Regions from separate parts of the Pseudomonas sp. LBUM1652 genome, predicted to be linked through region 1. Evidence: predicted binding sites of a transcription regulator. Region 1 holds the regulator's gene; each other region holds the start of a gene.
What was found. Region 1 encodes sigma-54, which starts transcription at its own class of promoters, with help from an activator protein. Its sites were predicted from a motif close to ANTGGCATNNANNTTGCTNT; they were not measured.
Positions count from the first base shown of each region.

Region 2: flgB (flagellar basal body rod protein FlgB) is a predicted target of sigma-54. The motif match lies at 1,590-1,609, and genes of this name have one in related genera.
Region 3: ACA069_RS08300 (flagellar basal body rod protein FlgF) is a predicted target of sigma-54. The motif match lies at 1,564-1,583, and genes of this name have one in related genera.
Region 4: glnA (glutamate--ammonia ligase) is a predicted target of sigma-54. The motif match lies at 1,500-1,519, and genes of this name have one in related genera.

Region 1 covers NZ_CP166804.1:1,003,435-1,006,545, reverse strand. The annotation lists gene lptB (LPS export ABC transporter ATP-binding protein) at 1-285, shown strand, start outside; gene ACA069_RS04405 (RNA polymerase factor sigma-54) at 473-1,966, shown strand; gene hpf (ribosome hibernation-promoting factor, HPF/YfiA family) at 2,040-2,348, shown strand; gene ptsN (PTS IIA-like nitrogen regulatory protein PtsN) at 2,360-2,824, shown strand; gene rapZ (RNase adapter RapZ) at 2,827-3,111, shown strand, end outside.
Region 2 covers NZ_CP166804.1:4,712,513-4,715,623, forward strand. The annotation lists gene flgD (flagellar hook assembly protein FlgD) at 1-676, opposite strand, end outside; gene flgC (flagellar basal body rod protein FlgC) at 692-1,135, opposite strand; gene flgB (flagellar basal body rod protein FlgB) at 1,139-1,549, opposite strand; gene cheR (protein-glutamate O-methyltransferase CheR) at 1,883-2,710, opposite strand; gene ACA069_RS21230 (chemotaxis protein CheV) at 2,757-3,111, opposite strand, start outside.
Region 3 covers NZ_CP166804.1:1,828,817-1,831,927, reverse strand. The annotation lists gene flgG (flagellar basal-body rod protein FlgG) at 1-723, opposite strand, end outside; gene ACA069_RS08300 (flagellar basal body rod protein FlgF) at 769-1,509, opposite strand; gene ACA069_RS08295 (sigma-54-dependent transcriptional regulator) at 1,796-3,111, opposite strand, start outside.
Region 4 covers NZ_CP166804.1:389,785-392,895, forward strand. The annotation lists gene glnA (glutamate--ammonia ligase) at 1-1,406, opposite strand, end outside; gene thiI (tRNA uracil 4-sulfurtransferase ThiI) at 1,734-3,111, shown strand, end outside.

The DNA.
Region 1 (3,111 bases):
ATCGCCCGCGCCCTGGCGACAGCACCGAAATTCATCCTGCTCGACGAACCGTTCGCCGGTGTCGACCCGATCTCGGTCGGCGACATCAAGCAGATCATCCATCATCTCAAGGCCAAGGGCATCGGTGTTCTGATCACCGACCACAACGTCCGTGAGACGCTGGACATCTGCGAAACCGCCTACATCGTCAACGACGGTCAGTTGATTGCCGAAGGCGATGCAGAAACCATCCTGGCCAACGATCTGGTCAAGGAAGTGTATCTGGGCCATGAATTCCGCCTGTAAGCCTGTTAGTGCCGAGTGAGCCGCCCGGGCGCTGTATCGATTCAAGCAGAATTTAATACGCTTTAATTGTTACAGCGCTCTAGGCAAACACTTCAGTTTCAGGCATATAATTTGCTTAAGTTTGGCGCTCCGGCGCCCTGTAGTGGATGGCGCATAGCGCCGGCGAATAAGGTGTTAAGCCCCTGCCATGAAACCATCGCTAGTCTTGAGAATGGGCCAGCAGCTGACGATGACACCGCAGCTGCAACAGGCTATCCGCCTGCTCCAATTGTCGACCCTGGATCTGCAACAGGAAATCCAGGAGGCCCTGGAATCCAATCCGATGCTCGAACGCCAGGAAGAAGGCGACGACTTCGACAACTCCGATCCTCTGGCCGACAACGCTGAACAGAAGCCCAACACCGAGATCCAGGAACCCTCCTATCAGGAAACCGCCCCGACGGTGGATAACCTAGAGGAAGGCGACTGGAGCGAACGCATCCCCAACGAGCTTCCGGTCGATACGGCCTGGGAAGACGTCTACCAGACTAGCGCCAGCAGCCTGCCCAGCAGCGACGATGACGAGTGGGACTTCACCACCCGTACCTCCGCCGGCGAAAGCCTGCAAAGCCACCTTCTGTGGCAACTTAACCTCGCGCCGATGTCCGACACCGATCGACTGATCGCCGTCACCCTGATCGATTGCATCAACAATCAGGGTTATCTGGACGAAACCCTCGAAGAGATCCTCGAAGCGTTCGATCCAGAACTGGACATCGAGCTGGACGAAATCGAAGCCGTTCTGCACCGCATCCAGCAATTCGAGCCTGCCGGCATCGGCGCCCGCAATCTTGGCGAATGCCTGCTGCTGCAACTACGCCAGTTGCCGGCCAAGACGCCTTGGCTGGCCGAAGCGAAACGTCTGGTCACCGATTATATCGACCTGCTGGGCAGCCGCGATTACAGCCAGTTGATGCGGCGCATGAAGCTCAAGGAAGATGAGTTGCGTCAGGTCATCGAGCTGGTGCAGAGCCTCAACCCGCGCCCGGGCTCGCAGATCGAATCGACTGAAGCCGAGTACGTCGTACCGGACGTCATCGTGCGCAAGGACAACGAGCGCTGGCTGGTCGAGCTGAATCAGGAGTCGGTGCCTCGCCTACGGGTCAACGCCCAGTACGCCGGCTTCGTGCGACGCGCCGATACCAGCGCCGACAACACCTTCATGCGCAATCAGTTGCAGGAAGCGCGCTGGTTCATCAAGAGCCTGCAAAGCCGCAACGAAACCCTGATGAAAGTTGCCACCCAGATCGTTGAGCATCAGCGCGGGTTTCTGGAATACGGCGATGAAGCCATGAAGCCGCTGGTCCTGCATGACATCGCTGAAGCGGTCGGCATGCACGAGTCGACGATTTCCCGGGTGACCACGCAAAAATTCATGCATACACCGCGCGGTATCTATGAATTGAAATACTTTTTTTCCAGCCACGTCAGCACCTCCGAAGGCGGTGAATGCTCGTCCACGGCGATCCGCGCGATCATCAAAAAACTGGTTGCCGCGGAAAATCAGAAAAAGCCGTTGAGTGACAGCAAGATCGCTGGTTTACTGGAGGCACAAGGCATTCAGGTGGCTCGCCGCACCGTCGCCAAGTACCGCGAGTCCCTAGGGATCGCGCCTTCGAGCGAACGCAAGCGGTTGATGTAAGCCACGTTACAGCGTTCCAGTGGCAGGCTTTTCGGCCTGCCGCTTTATGCACTGGCAACGAAGGAGAAGCTGTATGCAAGTCAACATCAGTGGACACCAACTGGAAGTGACCGAACCTCTGCGCACCTACATCAACGAGAAACTCGAACGATTGGAGCGCCATTTCGACAAGATTACCAACGTGCAAGTCACGATGTGTGTCGAAAAGCTGAAGCAGAAAATCGAAGCCACCTTGCATATTCCCGGCAGTGAAGTGGTCGCCAACGCGGAACATACCGATATGTACGCCGCGATCGACGCCCTGACCGACAAGCTGGATAAACAACTCAAAAAGCATAAGGAAAAGACCCAGAGCCTGCTCCAGGGCGCGACCGGTCGATAACCCCCCACTCCATGATCCGACTTGAAAGTATCCTGACCCCCGGCCGTTCCCTCGTGAACGTGCCGGGCGGCAGTAAAAAGAAAGCCCTCGAACAGATTGCCAATCTGATCGCCCGCGAAGTGCCGGCTCTGGAGATGCAAGATGTCTTCGAGGCCCTGATCGCTCGTGAGAAACTCGGCTCCACCGGTTTCGGCAACGGCATCGCCATTCCTCACTGCCGCCTCAAGGGTTGCCAATCGCCTATCAGCGCCTTGATGCACCTTGAAGCCCCAATCGATTTCGACGCCATCGACGGTGCTCCGGTTGACCTGCTGTTCGTATTGCTGGTGCCTGAAGCTGCGACCGATGCGCATCTGGAATTGCTGCGTCAGATCGCCAGCATGCTTGATCGTAAGGACGTTCGCGAAAAATTGCGTAGTGCTTCGAGCAACGAAGCCTTGTATCAGGTCGTCGTGGACGAACAAAGCGGGCACTAATCATGCGCTTGATCATCGTCAGTGGCCGTTCCGGCTCGGGCAAAAGTACGGCGTTGAATGTCCTTGAGGACAACGGCTACTACTGCATCGACAATTTGCCGGCGGGCCTGCTGCCGGAACTCGCAGAGCGCGCACTCATTCATACTGAACTGGCACAACCGCTGGTGGCAGTGTCGATCGATGCGCGTAATCTGCCGAGTCATCTGTCACGCTTCCCCGAGTTGCTGGAAGAAGTCCGCAGCCGCCACATCCAGTGCGATGTGTTGTATCTGGACGCTGACGAAGAA
Region 2 (3,111 bases), 2.6 Mb from region 1:
GGCCCGCCAGGTTCAGCATCAACTCACCGCCGGTCTGGCTGATGGTCACGCTGTTGACGGTCGCTGGCAGGTAAGTCACCAGCGAAGTGGCCTTGCCGTCGTAAGTGGCGCTGGCGGTGAACGTGTAAGTGCCCGCCTTCGCGACCGCACCGGAAGCGTCCTTGCCGTCCCAGATGAAGCTGGCGTTGCCGGCTTTCTGGGTGCCCATGTCGATGGTGCGCACGACTTTGCCATCGGCATCTTTGATCGAGAGCGAAACTGCGCCGGAGGCCGGAACCACGACGGTGCCATTGAGGCTTTTGCTGGTGTCGACTACAGCCTTGTCGGTCTGCGCGATGACCGAACGGCCAACCAGCGACGACGCCTGCAATGCTTGCGAGGAGTTGTAGTTGCCGGCAATGCCGGTGACGGTGTCGTTCAGCGTAGTGATGCCTTCCAGGCTGCTGAACTGCGCCAACTGAGCGACGAACTCGCTGTTGTCCTGCGGATCGAGCGGGTTCTGGTTCTTCAGTTGGGTGACCAGCAGTTGCAGGAAGGCATCTTTGCCCAAAGCCTGCTTGCCGGTGGCGCTGTTGGTGGCCGCAGCCAGACCATCAGTGGTCGTCCCGGTCTTGACCGAAGAATTGGCCAGAACGTCTTTGATGCTTACGCCGCTGGTGGAATCGGAAACACTCATGGCAGTCGCCCCTTATTACTGACCGAGGGTCAGTACCTTCTGCATCATGGTTTTGGCGGTGTTCATCATTTCGGCGTTGGTCTGGAAGGAACGGCTCGCGGAAATCATGTCAGCCATTTCTTCCACCACGTTGACGTTCGGGTAGTAGACGTAGCCTTTGCCGTCAGCGGCCGGATGGTTCGGCTCGTAACGCGCTTCGAGGTTGCTCTGGTCTTCGACCACACCGAGTACCTGCACGCCTTGACCGGCCGCATCCTGGCTCTGGAACAGCGAGTTGCTGCCGCTGTTCTGGCCACCCTGGAACATGGTGGCGAACACCGGGTGACGGGCGCGGTAGGTCTGGTCGATGCTCGAAGAGACGGTTTCGGCGTTGGCGATGTTCGAAGCCACGGTGTTCAGACGCGTGGTTTGTGCGCTCATGCCGCTACCGGCAATGTTGAAAACGCTGGACAGGGACATGGATTACTCTCCGCGCAGGGCTGATACCAGCCCTTTGAATTTGCTGTTGAGCAGCGTGAAGCTGGCCTGGAAGCCGACGGCGTTTTCCGCGTAATTCGACTGTTCCAGTTGTGCATCCACGGTGTTCTGGTCGATCGACGGTTGCATCGGCGTGCGATACATCAGCGACTCGTCGCCGTTGCCCAGTCCTTCAGCCTCGATGTGACGGCTGTTGGTCATGTTCAGGGCAAACGTGCCACCGCTCTTGGTTTTCTCGGTCTGTGCTTCGAGCACTTTGGAGAATTCCAGATCCCGCGCCTTGTAGTTCGGGGTATCGGCGTTGGCGATGTTGTTGGCCAGGACTTCGGCACGCTGGGCGCGGAAGCCCAGGGCTTTTTCGTGAATGCCGAGCGCTTTATCGAAGCTGATGCTCATGTCGGGAACCTTCGGGTGACCGGTTTTTCGTAACTGAGCTTTAGCAAGCGGCGTGCCAATGCGAGAAGTCCCCGTAAACCGGGGCTTTGCCGGGCATCGGCAAAGCGGCAATGCCAGAAAAGCGGCAACCGGTTTCCGCCAGATGCCGCTTTTCTGCCGCTCTCAGCCCTGCCCTTGCCCTGTAGGAGCTGCCGAAGGCTGCGATCTTTTGATCTTCAAAAACAAAATCAAAAGATCGCAGCCTTCGGCAGCTCCTACATGAAGCAGAATCATCGGGCATAAAAAAACGGGAGGCTTTGAGGGCCTCCCGTCTTTTTTGTGTTGCCGATGCAATCATTTCGCCTGGTAAATGATCCCCGGGCTGCACTGGACCATCTGGTAATGATCCGGCAAACCGTTCAGCGCTTCGGAAGCGCCAAGGAACAGATAACCGCCCGGCTTCAACGTGCTGTGAATGCGCAACAGGATGTCTTTCTTCACCTCGGCGGAGAAGTAGATCAGCACGTTGCGGCAGAACACGATGTCGAACTTGCCCAGCGCGGCATAGCTGTCGAGCAAGTTGAACGAGCGAAACTCCACCCGGTTCTTGATCGGCGCCTTGATCACCCAGCGTCCCGGCCCTTTCGGGTCGAAGTAACGCTGCAAACGATCGGCAGACAAACCCCGCCCGATCGCCAGGCTGTCGTACTCGCCGGTCTTGCAATTGTTCAGCATGAGGCCGGACAAGTCCGTGGCAACAATCTGCACGCCCATCTTCAACTGGCCGAGGTTGGTCCGCTCGAACTCGTCGATCGACATCGACAGCGAGTACGGTTCCTGCCCCGACGAGCAGGCCGCCGACCAGATCCGCAGACGCTGGTTGGGGCTGGCCTTGATGGCCTCGGGCAGCACCTTGTTCTTCAAGACTTCAAACGGATAGGTGTCACGAAACCACAGGGTTTCGTTGGTCGTCATGGCATCAACCACCTGCTCGCGCAAACCGCTGCGCGGCTGGGTCTGGATGCGCTGGACCAGCTCACCCAGCGACTTGATGCCTTGCTGCTCCATCAGTTTGTTGAGACGGCTCGAGACCAGGTACTGCTTGTTTTCACCGAGCAAAATGCCACAGGCTTTTTCCAGGAAGACCCGGAACTGTTCGAAATCCAAATTACCCGTAGACAATGATGCCGCCTCTTAAATCGTGTTGACCGCCAGGGACAAAAGGCCCCTAGCTGATATCTGCTGCTTTGATCCGGTCGACTACCCGGGATGCCAGGTCATCAGGACGGAATTTGGCCAAAAAGTCATCGGCACCGACTTTCTTGACCATCGCCTGATTGAATACCCCCGACAACGAAGTATGCAGGATGATATGAAGCTTTTGCATGCGCGCGTCGCCGCGGATTTCCGCCGTCAGGGTGTACCCGTCCATCTCCGGCATCTCGATGTCGGAGATCATCATCAGGAACTCTTCTTCCGGCTTCTTGCCCTCGTCGACCAGCTTGCGCAGGTAATCCAGCGCCTGCTTGCCGTCGTTCAACGCCACCACTTCGACGCCGATCGTCTGCAGGCAACGCGTGACC
Region 3 (3,111 bases), 830 kb from region 1:
CTCGTAAGCGCGCTGAGTGGTGATCATGTTGACCATCTCTTCAACGGTGCTGACGTTGGACGTTTCCAGGGTGTTCTGCAGCGTGGTACCGAAACCGTTCAGGCCCGGAGTACCGACTTGCGGCGCGCCGGAAGCAGCGGTTTCCAGGAACAGGTTGTTGCCCACCGCTTGCAGGCCGGCCGGGTTGATGAAGTCGGCGGTTTGCAGGTTGCCAATCACTTGGGAAGCCGGGTTGCCGGCAACGGTGATCGATACGGTGCCGTCACGGCCGACGGTGAAGGTCTGGGCATCGTTCGGAATGACGATGGCTGGTTCCAGAGCGAAACCGCTGGCGTTGACGACCTGGCCATTGGAATCGAGGTGGAAAGTACCGTCACGGGTGTAGGACGTGGTGCCGTCCGGTTGCAGAATCTGGAAGAAACCGCGACCGTCAACGGCCAGATCCAGCGGCTGTTCGGTGGTTTGCAGGCTGCCGGCGGTGAAGTTTTTCTGCGTGCCGACAATGCGCACACCGGTACCCACTTGCAGACCCGACGGCAGTTCGCTGTCCTGGGTCGACTGGGCGCCTGGCTGACGCTTGATCTGATACAGCAAGTCCTGGAACTCGGCGCGGTCACGCTTGAAACCCGTGGTCGAGACGTTTGCCAGGTTGTTGGAAATGGTGGTCAGGTTAGTGTCCTGGGCGGACAGACCGGTTTTGGCAACCCATAGAGCCGGAAGCATTCGATTCTCCTCGTGCGCCTGTTTTACGGCGCGACGTTCTGATAATTAGCTGATCTGCAAGACCCGAGCCATGGCTTGGTCGTCGTCTTTGGCGGTGTTCATCATCTTGACGTGCAACTCGAACTGCTTGGCCAGGGCCAGTACCGAAGTCATTTCTTCCACGGCATTGACGTTGCTCGACTCCAGGAAACCCGACACCAGTTTGACGTTGGCATCGATCGGCGCAGGCTGGCCGTCCTTGGTGTAGATCGAGCCGTCGAGGCCCTTGTTCATGTTCTTGATGTCCGGGTTGACCAGTTTGATCCGGTCGACTTCCGCCATGACGCGCGGGCCTTCGCCCATCGCACGAATACTGATGGTGCCGTCTTCGCCGACTTCGATCTGCTGCTCGGGTGGCACGGCGATCGGACCGCCATTGCCCATCACCGGCATACCATTGCCGGCACGCAGGACGCCGAGGGCGTCGACATTCAGGCTGCCGGTGCGCACGTAGCTTTCGCCGCCGTTGGGATTCTGCACGGCGATCCAGCCATTGCCGGTCACGGCGACGTCGAGGTCACGGCCGGTCTGCACCAGCGAGCCTGGCGTGAAATCAGTGGCGGGCCGTTCGCTCAGGGCAAACGCGCGCGCCGGAAAGCTGTCACCGAACACCGGCATCGAACGCGCCTGCTCCAGGTCGCGCTGAAAACCGTTGGTGGAGATGTTCGCCAGGTTGTTGGCATGAGCCTTCTGCGCCAGTGCGTTCTGGCTGGCGCCGGTCATTGCCACATAAAGGTACTTGTCCACACTCTTTCCTCTGCATGCCGGACGTTTGCCGCCCACCGCTGTACTGCTGAGCCATAAGCAATTTGCAGACCAACTTTTTTCTGGCGGCTTGAGGCCCGGCAAACAAAGGACTTGAGGGGTATTGCGGGGAATTGGGAAATGTATCGAAGTCGAAAAACCGGCGGTGTTATGCCGCTTCGCGGCAATCGACCAAATGATCGCAGCGTGCCGCAGCTCCTACAGGAATCCGCATTCCAACTCTAGAAGCTGCCGAAGGTTCGGGCCGCGTTCGGAGGATCTTTCGATCTTAGGCTTCAGGCTCTTTGCCCACCTCATACTCACGCAACTTATTGGCAATGGTCGTATGCGAAACGCCAAGGCGCTTACCCAGTTGCCGACTGCTCGGGTGCTCGGAATACAGACGTTCCAGCACGGCCTTCTCAAACCGCCCGACGATCTCGTCCAGCCCACCTTCAAGGGAAAAATCGCCAAGCGGCTGACGCACGCCATAATCCGGCAGACGAATATGCTCGGCCTTGACCGTGCCGCCATCACACAGCGACACCGCCTGAAACAGCACATTCTCTAACTGCCGCACATTGCCCGGCCAGTGATAATGACTGAGCCGATCCATGGCCGTCGGCGCCAGTTTTGGTAGCGAGCAGCCGATCTGCCGACTGGCCTGATCGAGGAAGTGCTCCACCAATGGCGTCAATCCGTCGAGGCATTCGCGCAGCGGCGGAATGTGCAGCGAAAGCACGTTCAAGCGGTGGTACAAATCCTGACGAAACTCGCCGCGAGCGCACAACTCGGACAAGTCCACCTGTGTTGCGCAGATCACCCGCACATCCAGATAAACCTCTTCATCGCTGCCGACGCGACGGAAACAGCCGTCCTGTAAGAAGCGCAGCAATTTCACCTGCAAGCGCGGGCTCATTTCGCCGACACCATCGAGAAACAGCGTGCCGCCCGCCGTCAACTCCAGCAGACCGAGCTTGCCTTCAGCGCGTGCGCCTTCGAAAGCACCGGGGCCATAGCCGAACAGCTCGGTCTCGGCCATAGACTCCGGCAGGCCGGCGCAGTTGAGCGCCATCAGCGGCGATTGTCCGCGCGGACTGGCGAGGTGACAGGCGCGTGCCAGCAACTCCTTGCCGGTGCCGGTTTCGCCTTCTATCAATAGAGGTGCATCAAGGGGCGCCATGCGACGCGCTTCGCGCACCACCGCCGCCATGACTTTCGAGCTTTGGAAGATGCTGTCGAAACCGCGCAACTCCTGCTTGCGCACGTTATAGATGCGCTCGCCGACACGGTCGGCGCGATGCAAGGTCAGCACCGCACCGGCCATCGCTTCGCTGTCGTCGTGCTCCGATTGCAGCGGAGCGATGTCGGCGAGAAAAACGTCGCCCTTGACCTTGACCCGCATGCCGTTGATTCGCGATTTATTGGCGCGCACCAGTTCCGGCAGGTCGAAATCTTCGGCGTAGCGGGACAGCGGAATCCCCGGCACCTCGTCGACGCGCACGCCGAGCAACTGCGCCGCCGCGCGGTTGGCGGCGACAATCGAGCCACCCATATCGATCGACAACACCGGAAATTCCAGCGCACCGAGCAGTGCGTTCAACT
Region 4 (3,111 bases), 610 kb from region 1:
CAGCAGCTGTAGTACAGCTCATATTCCAGTGGGTGTACGAAGGTACGGACCTTGATTTCTTCTTCGGATTTCAGCGCGATGTAAGCGTCGATGAAGTCGTCGGAGAACACGCCGCCCTTGGTCAGGAACGCACGGCCCTTGTCCAGCTCTTCCAGGGCTTCTTTCAGGCTGCCGCAAACTTGTGGGATCTCTTTCGCCTCTTCAGGCGGCAGGTCGTACAGGTTTTTGTCAGCGGCATCGCCTGGGTGGATCTTGTTCTGGATACCGTCCAGGCCGGCCATCAGCAGTGCTGCGAAAGCCAGGTACGGGTTGGCTGCCGGATCCGGGAAACGCGCTTCGATACGACGGCCTTTAGGGCTGTTGACGTAAGGAATACGGATCGAGGCGGAACGGTTACGAGCCGAGTAGGCCAGCATGACCGGAGCTTCGAAGCCTGGCACCAGACGCTTGTACGAGTTGGTAGCCGGGTTGGTGAAGCCGTTCAGGGCCTTACCGTGCTTGATGATGCCGCCGATGAAGTACAGAGCGGTTTCGGACAGGCCGGCATAGCCTTCGCCAGCGAAGGTGTTCTTGCCATCTTTGGAGATGGACATGTGTACGTGCATACCCGAACCGTTGTCGCCGTACAGCGGCTTCGGCATGAAGGTAGCGGTGCGGCCGTAAGCGTCGGCAACGTTGTGTACAACGTATTTCAGAGTCTGAACTTCGTCAGCTTTCTTCACCAGGGTGTTGAACTTGACACCGATTTCGTTCTGACCGGCAGTCGCCACTTCGTGGTGGTGAACTTCAACGGTCTGGCCCATTTCTTCCAGTGCGTTGCACATGGCAGTACGGATTTCGTGGTCGTGGTCGAACGGCGGAACCGGGAAGTAGCCACCTTTGACGCCTGGACGGTGACCCTTGTTACCACCTTCGATGTCCTGGTCGGACATCCACGAACCTTGTTCGGAGTAGATTTTGAACATCGAGCCGGAGATGTCCGACTTGAACTTCACTTCGTCGAAGATGAAGAATTCTGGTTCTGGACCGGCGAAGACGGTGTCACCGATACCGGTGGTCTTCAGGTATTCCTCGGCGCGGTGAGCGATGGCGCGCGGGTCGCGATCGTAACCTTGCATGGTCGACGGTTCGATGATGTCGCAGACCAGGATCAGGGTCGCGTCTTCGGTGAACGGGTCGAGAACGGCAGTTTCGTCGTCCGGCAGCAGGATCATGTCGGAGGCTTCGATGCCTTTCCAGCCAGCGATGGAGGAACCGTCGAACATCTTGCCGACTTCGAAGAAGTCGTCTTCCAGCGCATCGCGAGCCGGCATGGTCACGTGGTGCTGAGTGCCTTTGGTGTCCGTGAAGCGCAGATCAATCCACTTGACGTCATGATCTTTGATGAGTTGAACCGACTTCGACATAGTGTCCTCCGGGTGAATTAGGGCTGGTAGTGGATGCCCTTAATAGTGGTGATGCCGGCGCGAATACTCTGCCAAGGCAACCTGCCTCACAAGGGAGCAAATTGCATGCCAGTGCCCCAGCATGGGTTTTTTGCCCCAAATTCACGCTTATAAAGGTGCAAAGCGCCCTGATGGTGAAAATCTCGCCCCCTAATGTAGCGTCTTAATCCATAAATGACCCGTTTTGGTGCGCGCAAAACCTTCTGCACATTAACTGGTTAAACCTTGAGCAATTTCCGCTATAATCCGCGCCCCCCTTTTTCGGCTGGCCCTGCGCGCGCTGTTTTCATGAAACTAATCGTAAAAGTCTTCCCCGAGATCACCATCAAAAGCCGACCTGTCCGGACGAAATTCATCCGCCAGTTGGCCAAGAACATCCGCGCCGTGCTCCGCGATCTGGACCCGGCTGTGGTGGTGAACGGTGTGTGGGACAACCTCGAGCTGGAAACCCGCGTTACCGACCCCAAAGCCTTGAAAGAGATGGGTGAGCGCCTGACCTGCATGCCGGGCATCGCGCACTTTTTGCAGATCGACGAGTACCCGCTGGGTGACTTCGACGACATTACCGAGAAGTGCAAACAGCACTACGGCGATGCGCTGGCGGGGAAGGTTTTCTCGGTGCGCTGCAAACGTGCAGGCAAGCACACGTTCAGCTCGATGGACGTCGAAAAATACGTCGGCAGCAAGCTGCGCCGTGAGTGCGGTGCCGCCGGCATCGACCTGAAAGCACCGCAAATTAAAGTTCGCATGGAAATTCGCGACAAACGGTTGTTTGTCATCCACAGCCAGCACAACGGCATCGGCGGTTATCCGCTTGGTGCGTTGGAGCAGACGCTGGTATTGATGTCCGGCGGCTTTGATTCGACCGTTGCGGCCTACCAGATCATGCGCCGCGGCCTGATGGCGCACTTCTGCTTCTTTAATCTGGGCGGGCGTGCCCACGAATTGGGCGTGATGGAAGTCGCGCATTTCATCTGGAAGAAGTACGGCAGCTCGCAGCGCGTGCTATTTGTCAGTGTTCCATTTGAAGAAGTGTTGGGCGAAATTCTCGCCAAAGTCGATAACAGTCATATGGGCGTCGTATTGAAGCGTATGATGTTGCGCGCGTCCTCCGCGATCGCCGACCGCCTGCATATCGATGCGCTGGTCACCGGTGAAGCGATCTCCCAGGTTTCGAGCCAGACGCTGCCGAACCTGTCGGTGATCGATTGCGTGACCGATAAACTGGTCCTGCGCCCGCTGATCGTCGCCCACAAGCAGGACATCATCGACACGGCCAACGAGATCGGCACCGCCGATTTCGCCCGGCACATGCCGGAATACTGCGGCGTCATCTCGGTCAATCCGAAGACCGCCGCCAAGCGTGGCCGCGTTGAGCACGAAGAGAAAGAATTCGACATGGCGGTGCTCGAGCGTGCGCTCGCCAACGCCAAACTGGTCGCGATCGATCGAGTCATCGACGAATTGGGCCAGGATTTGCAGATTGAAGAAGTCGGCGAAGCGCTGGCCGGTCAGATCGTCATCGACATCCGTCACCCGGATGCCGCTGAAGACGAACCGCTGGAGCTTGCCGGCATAGAGGTACAGACGATGCCGTTCTATGCAGTGAACGCACGTTTCAAGGAACTGGACCCTACTCGCCAGTACCTGCTGTATTGCGACAAAG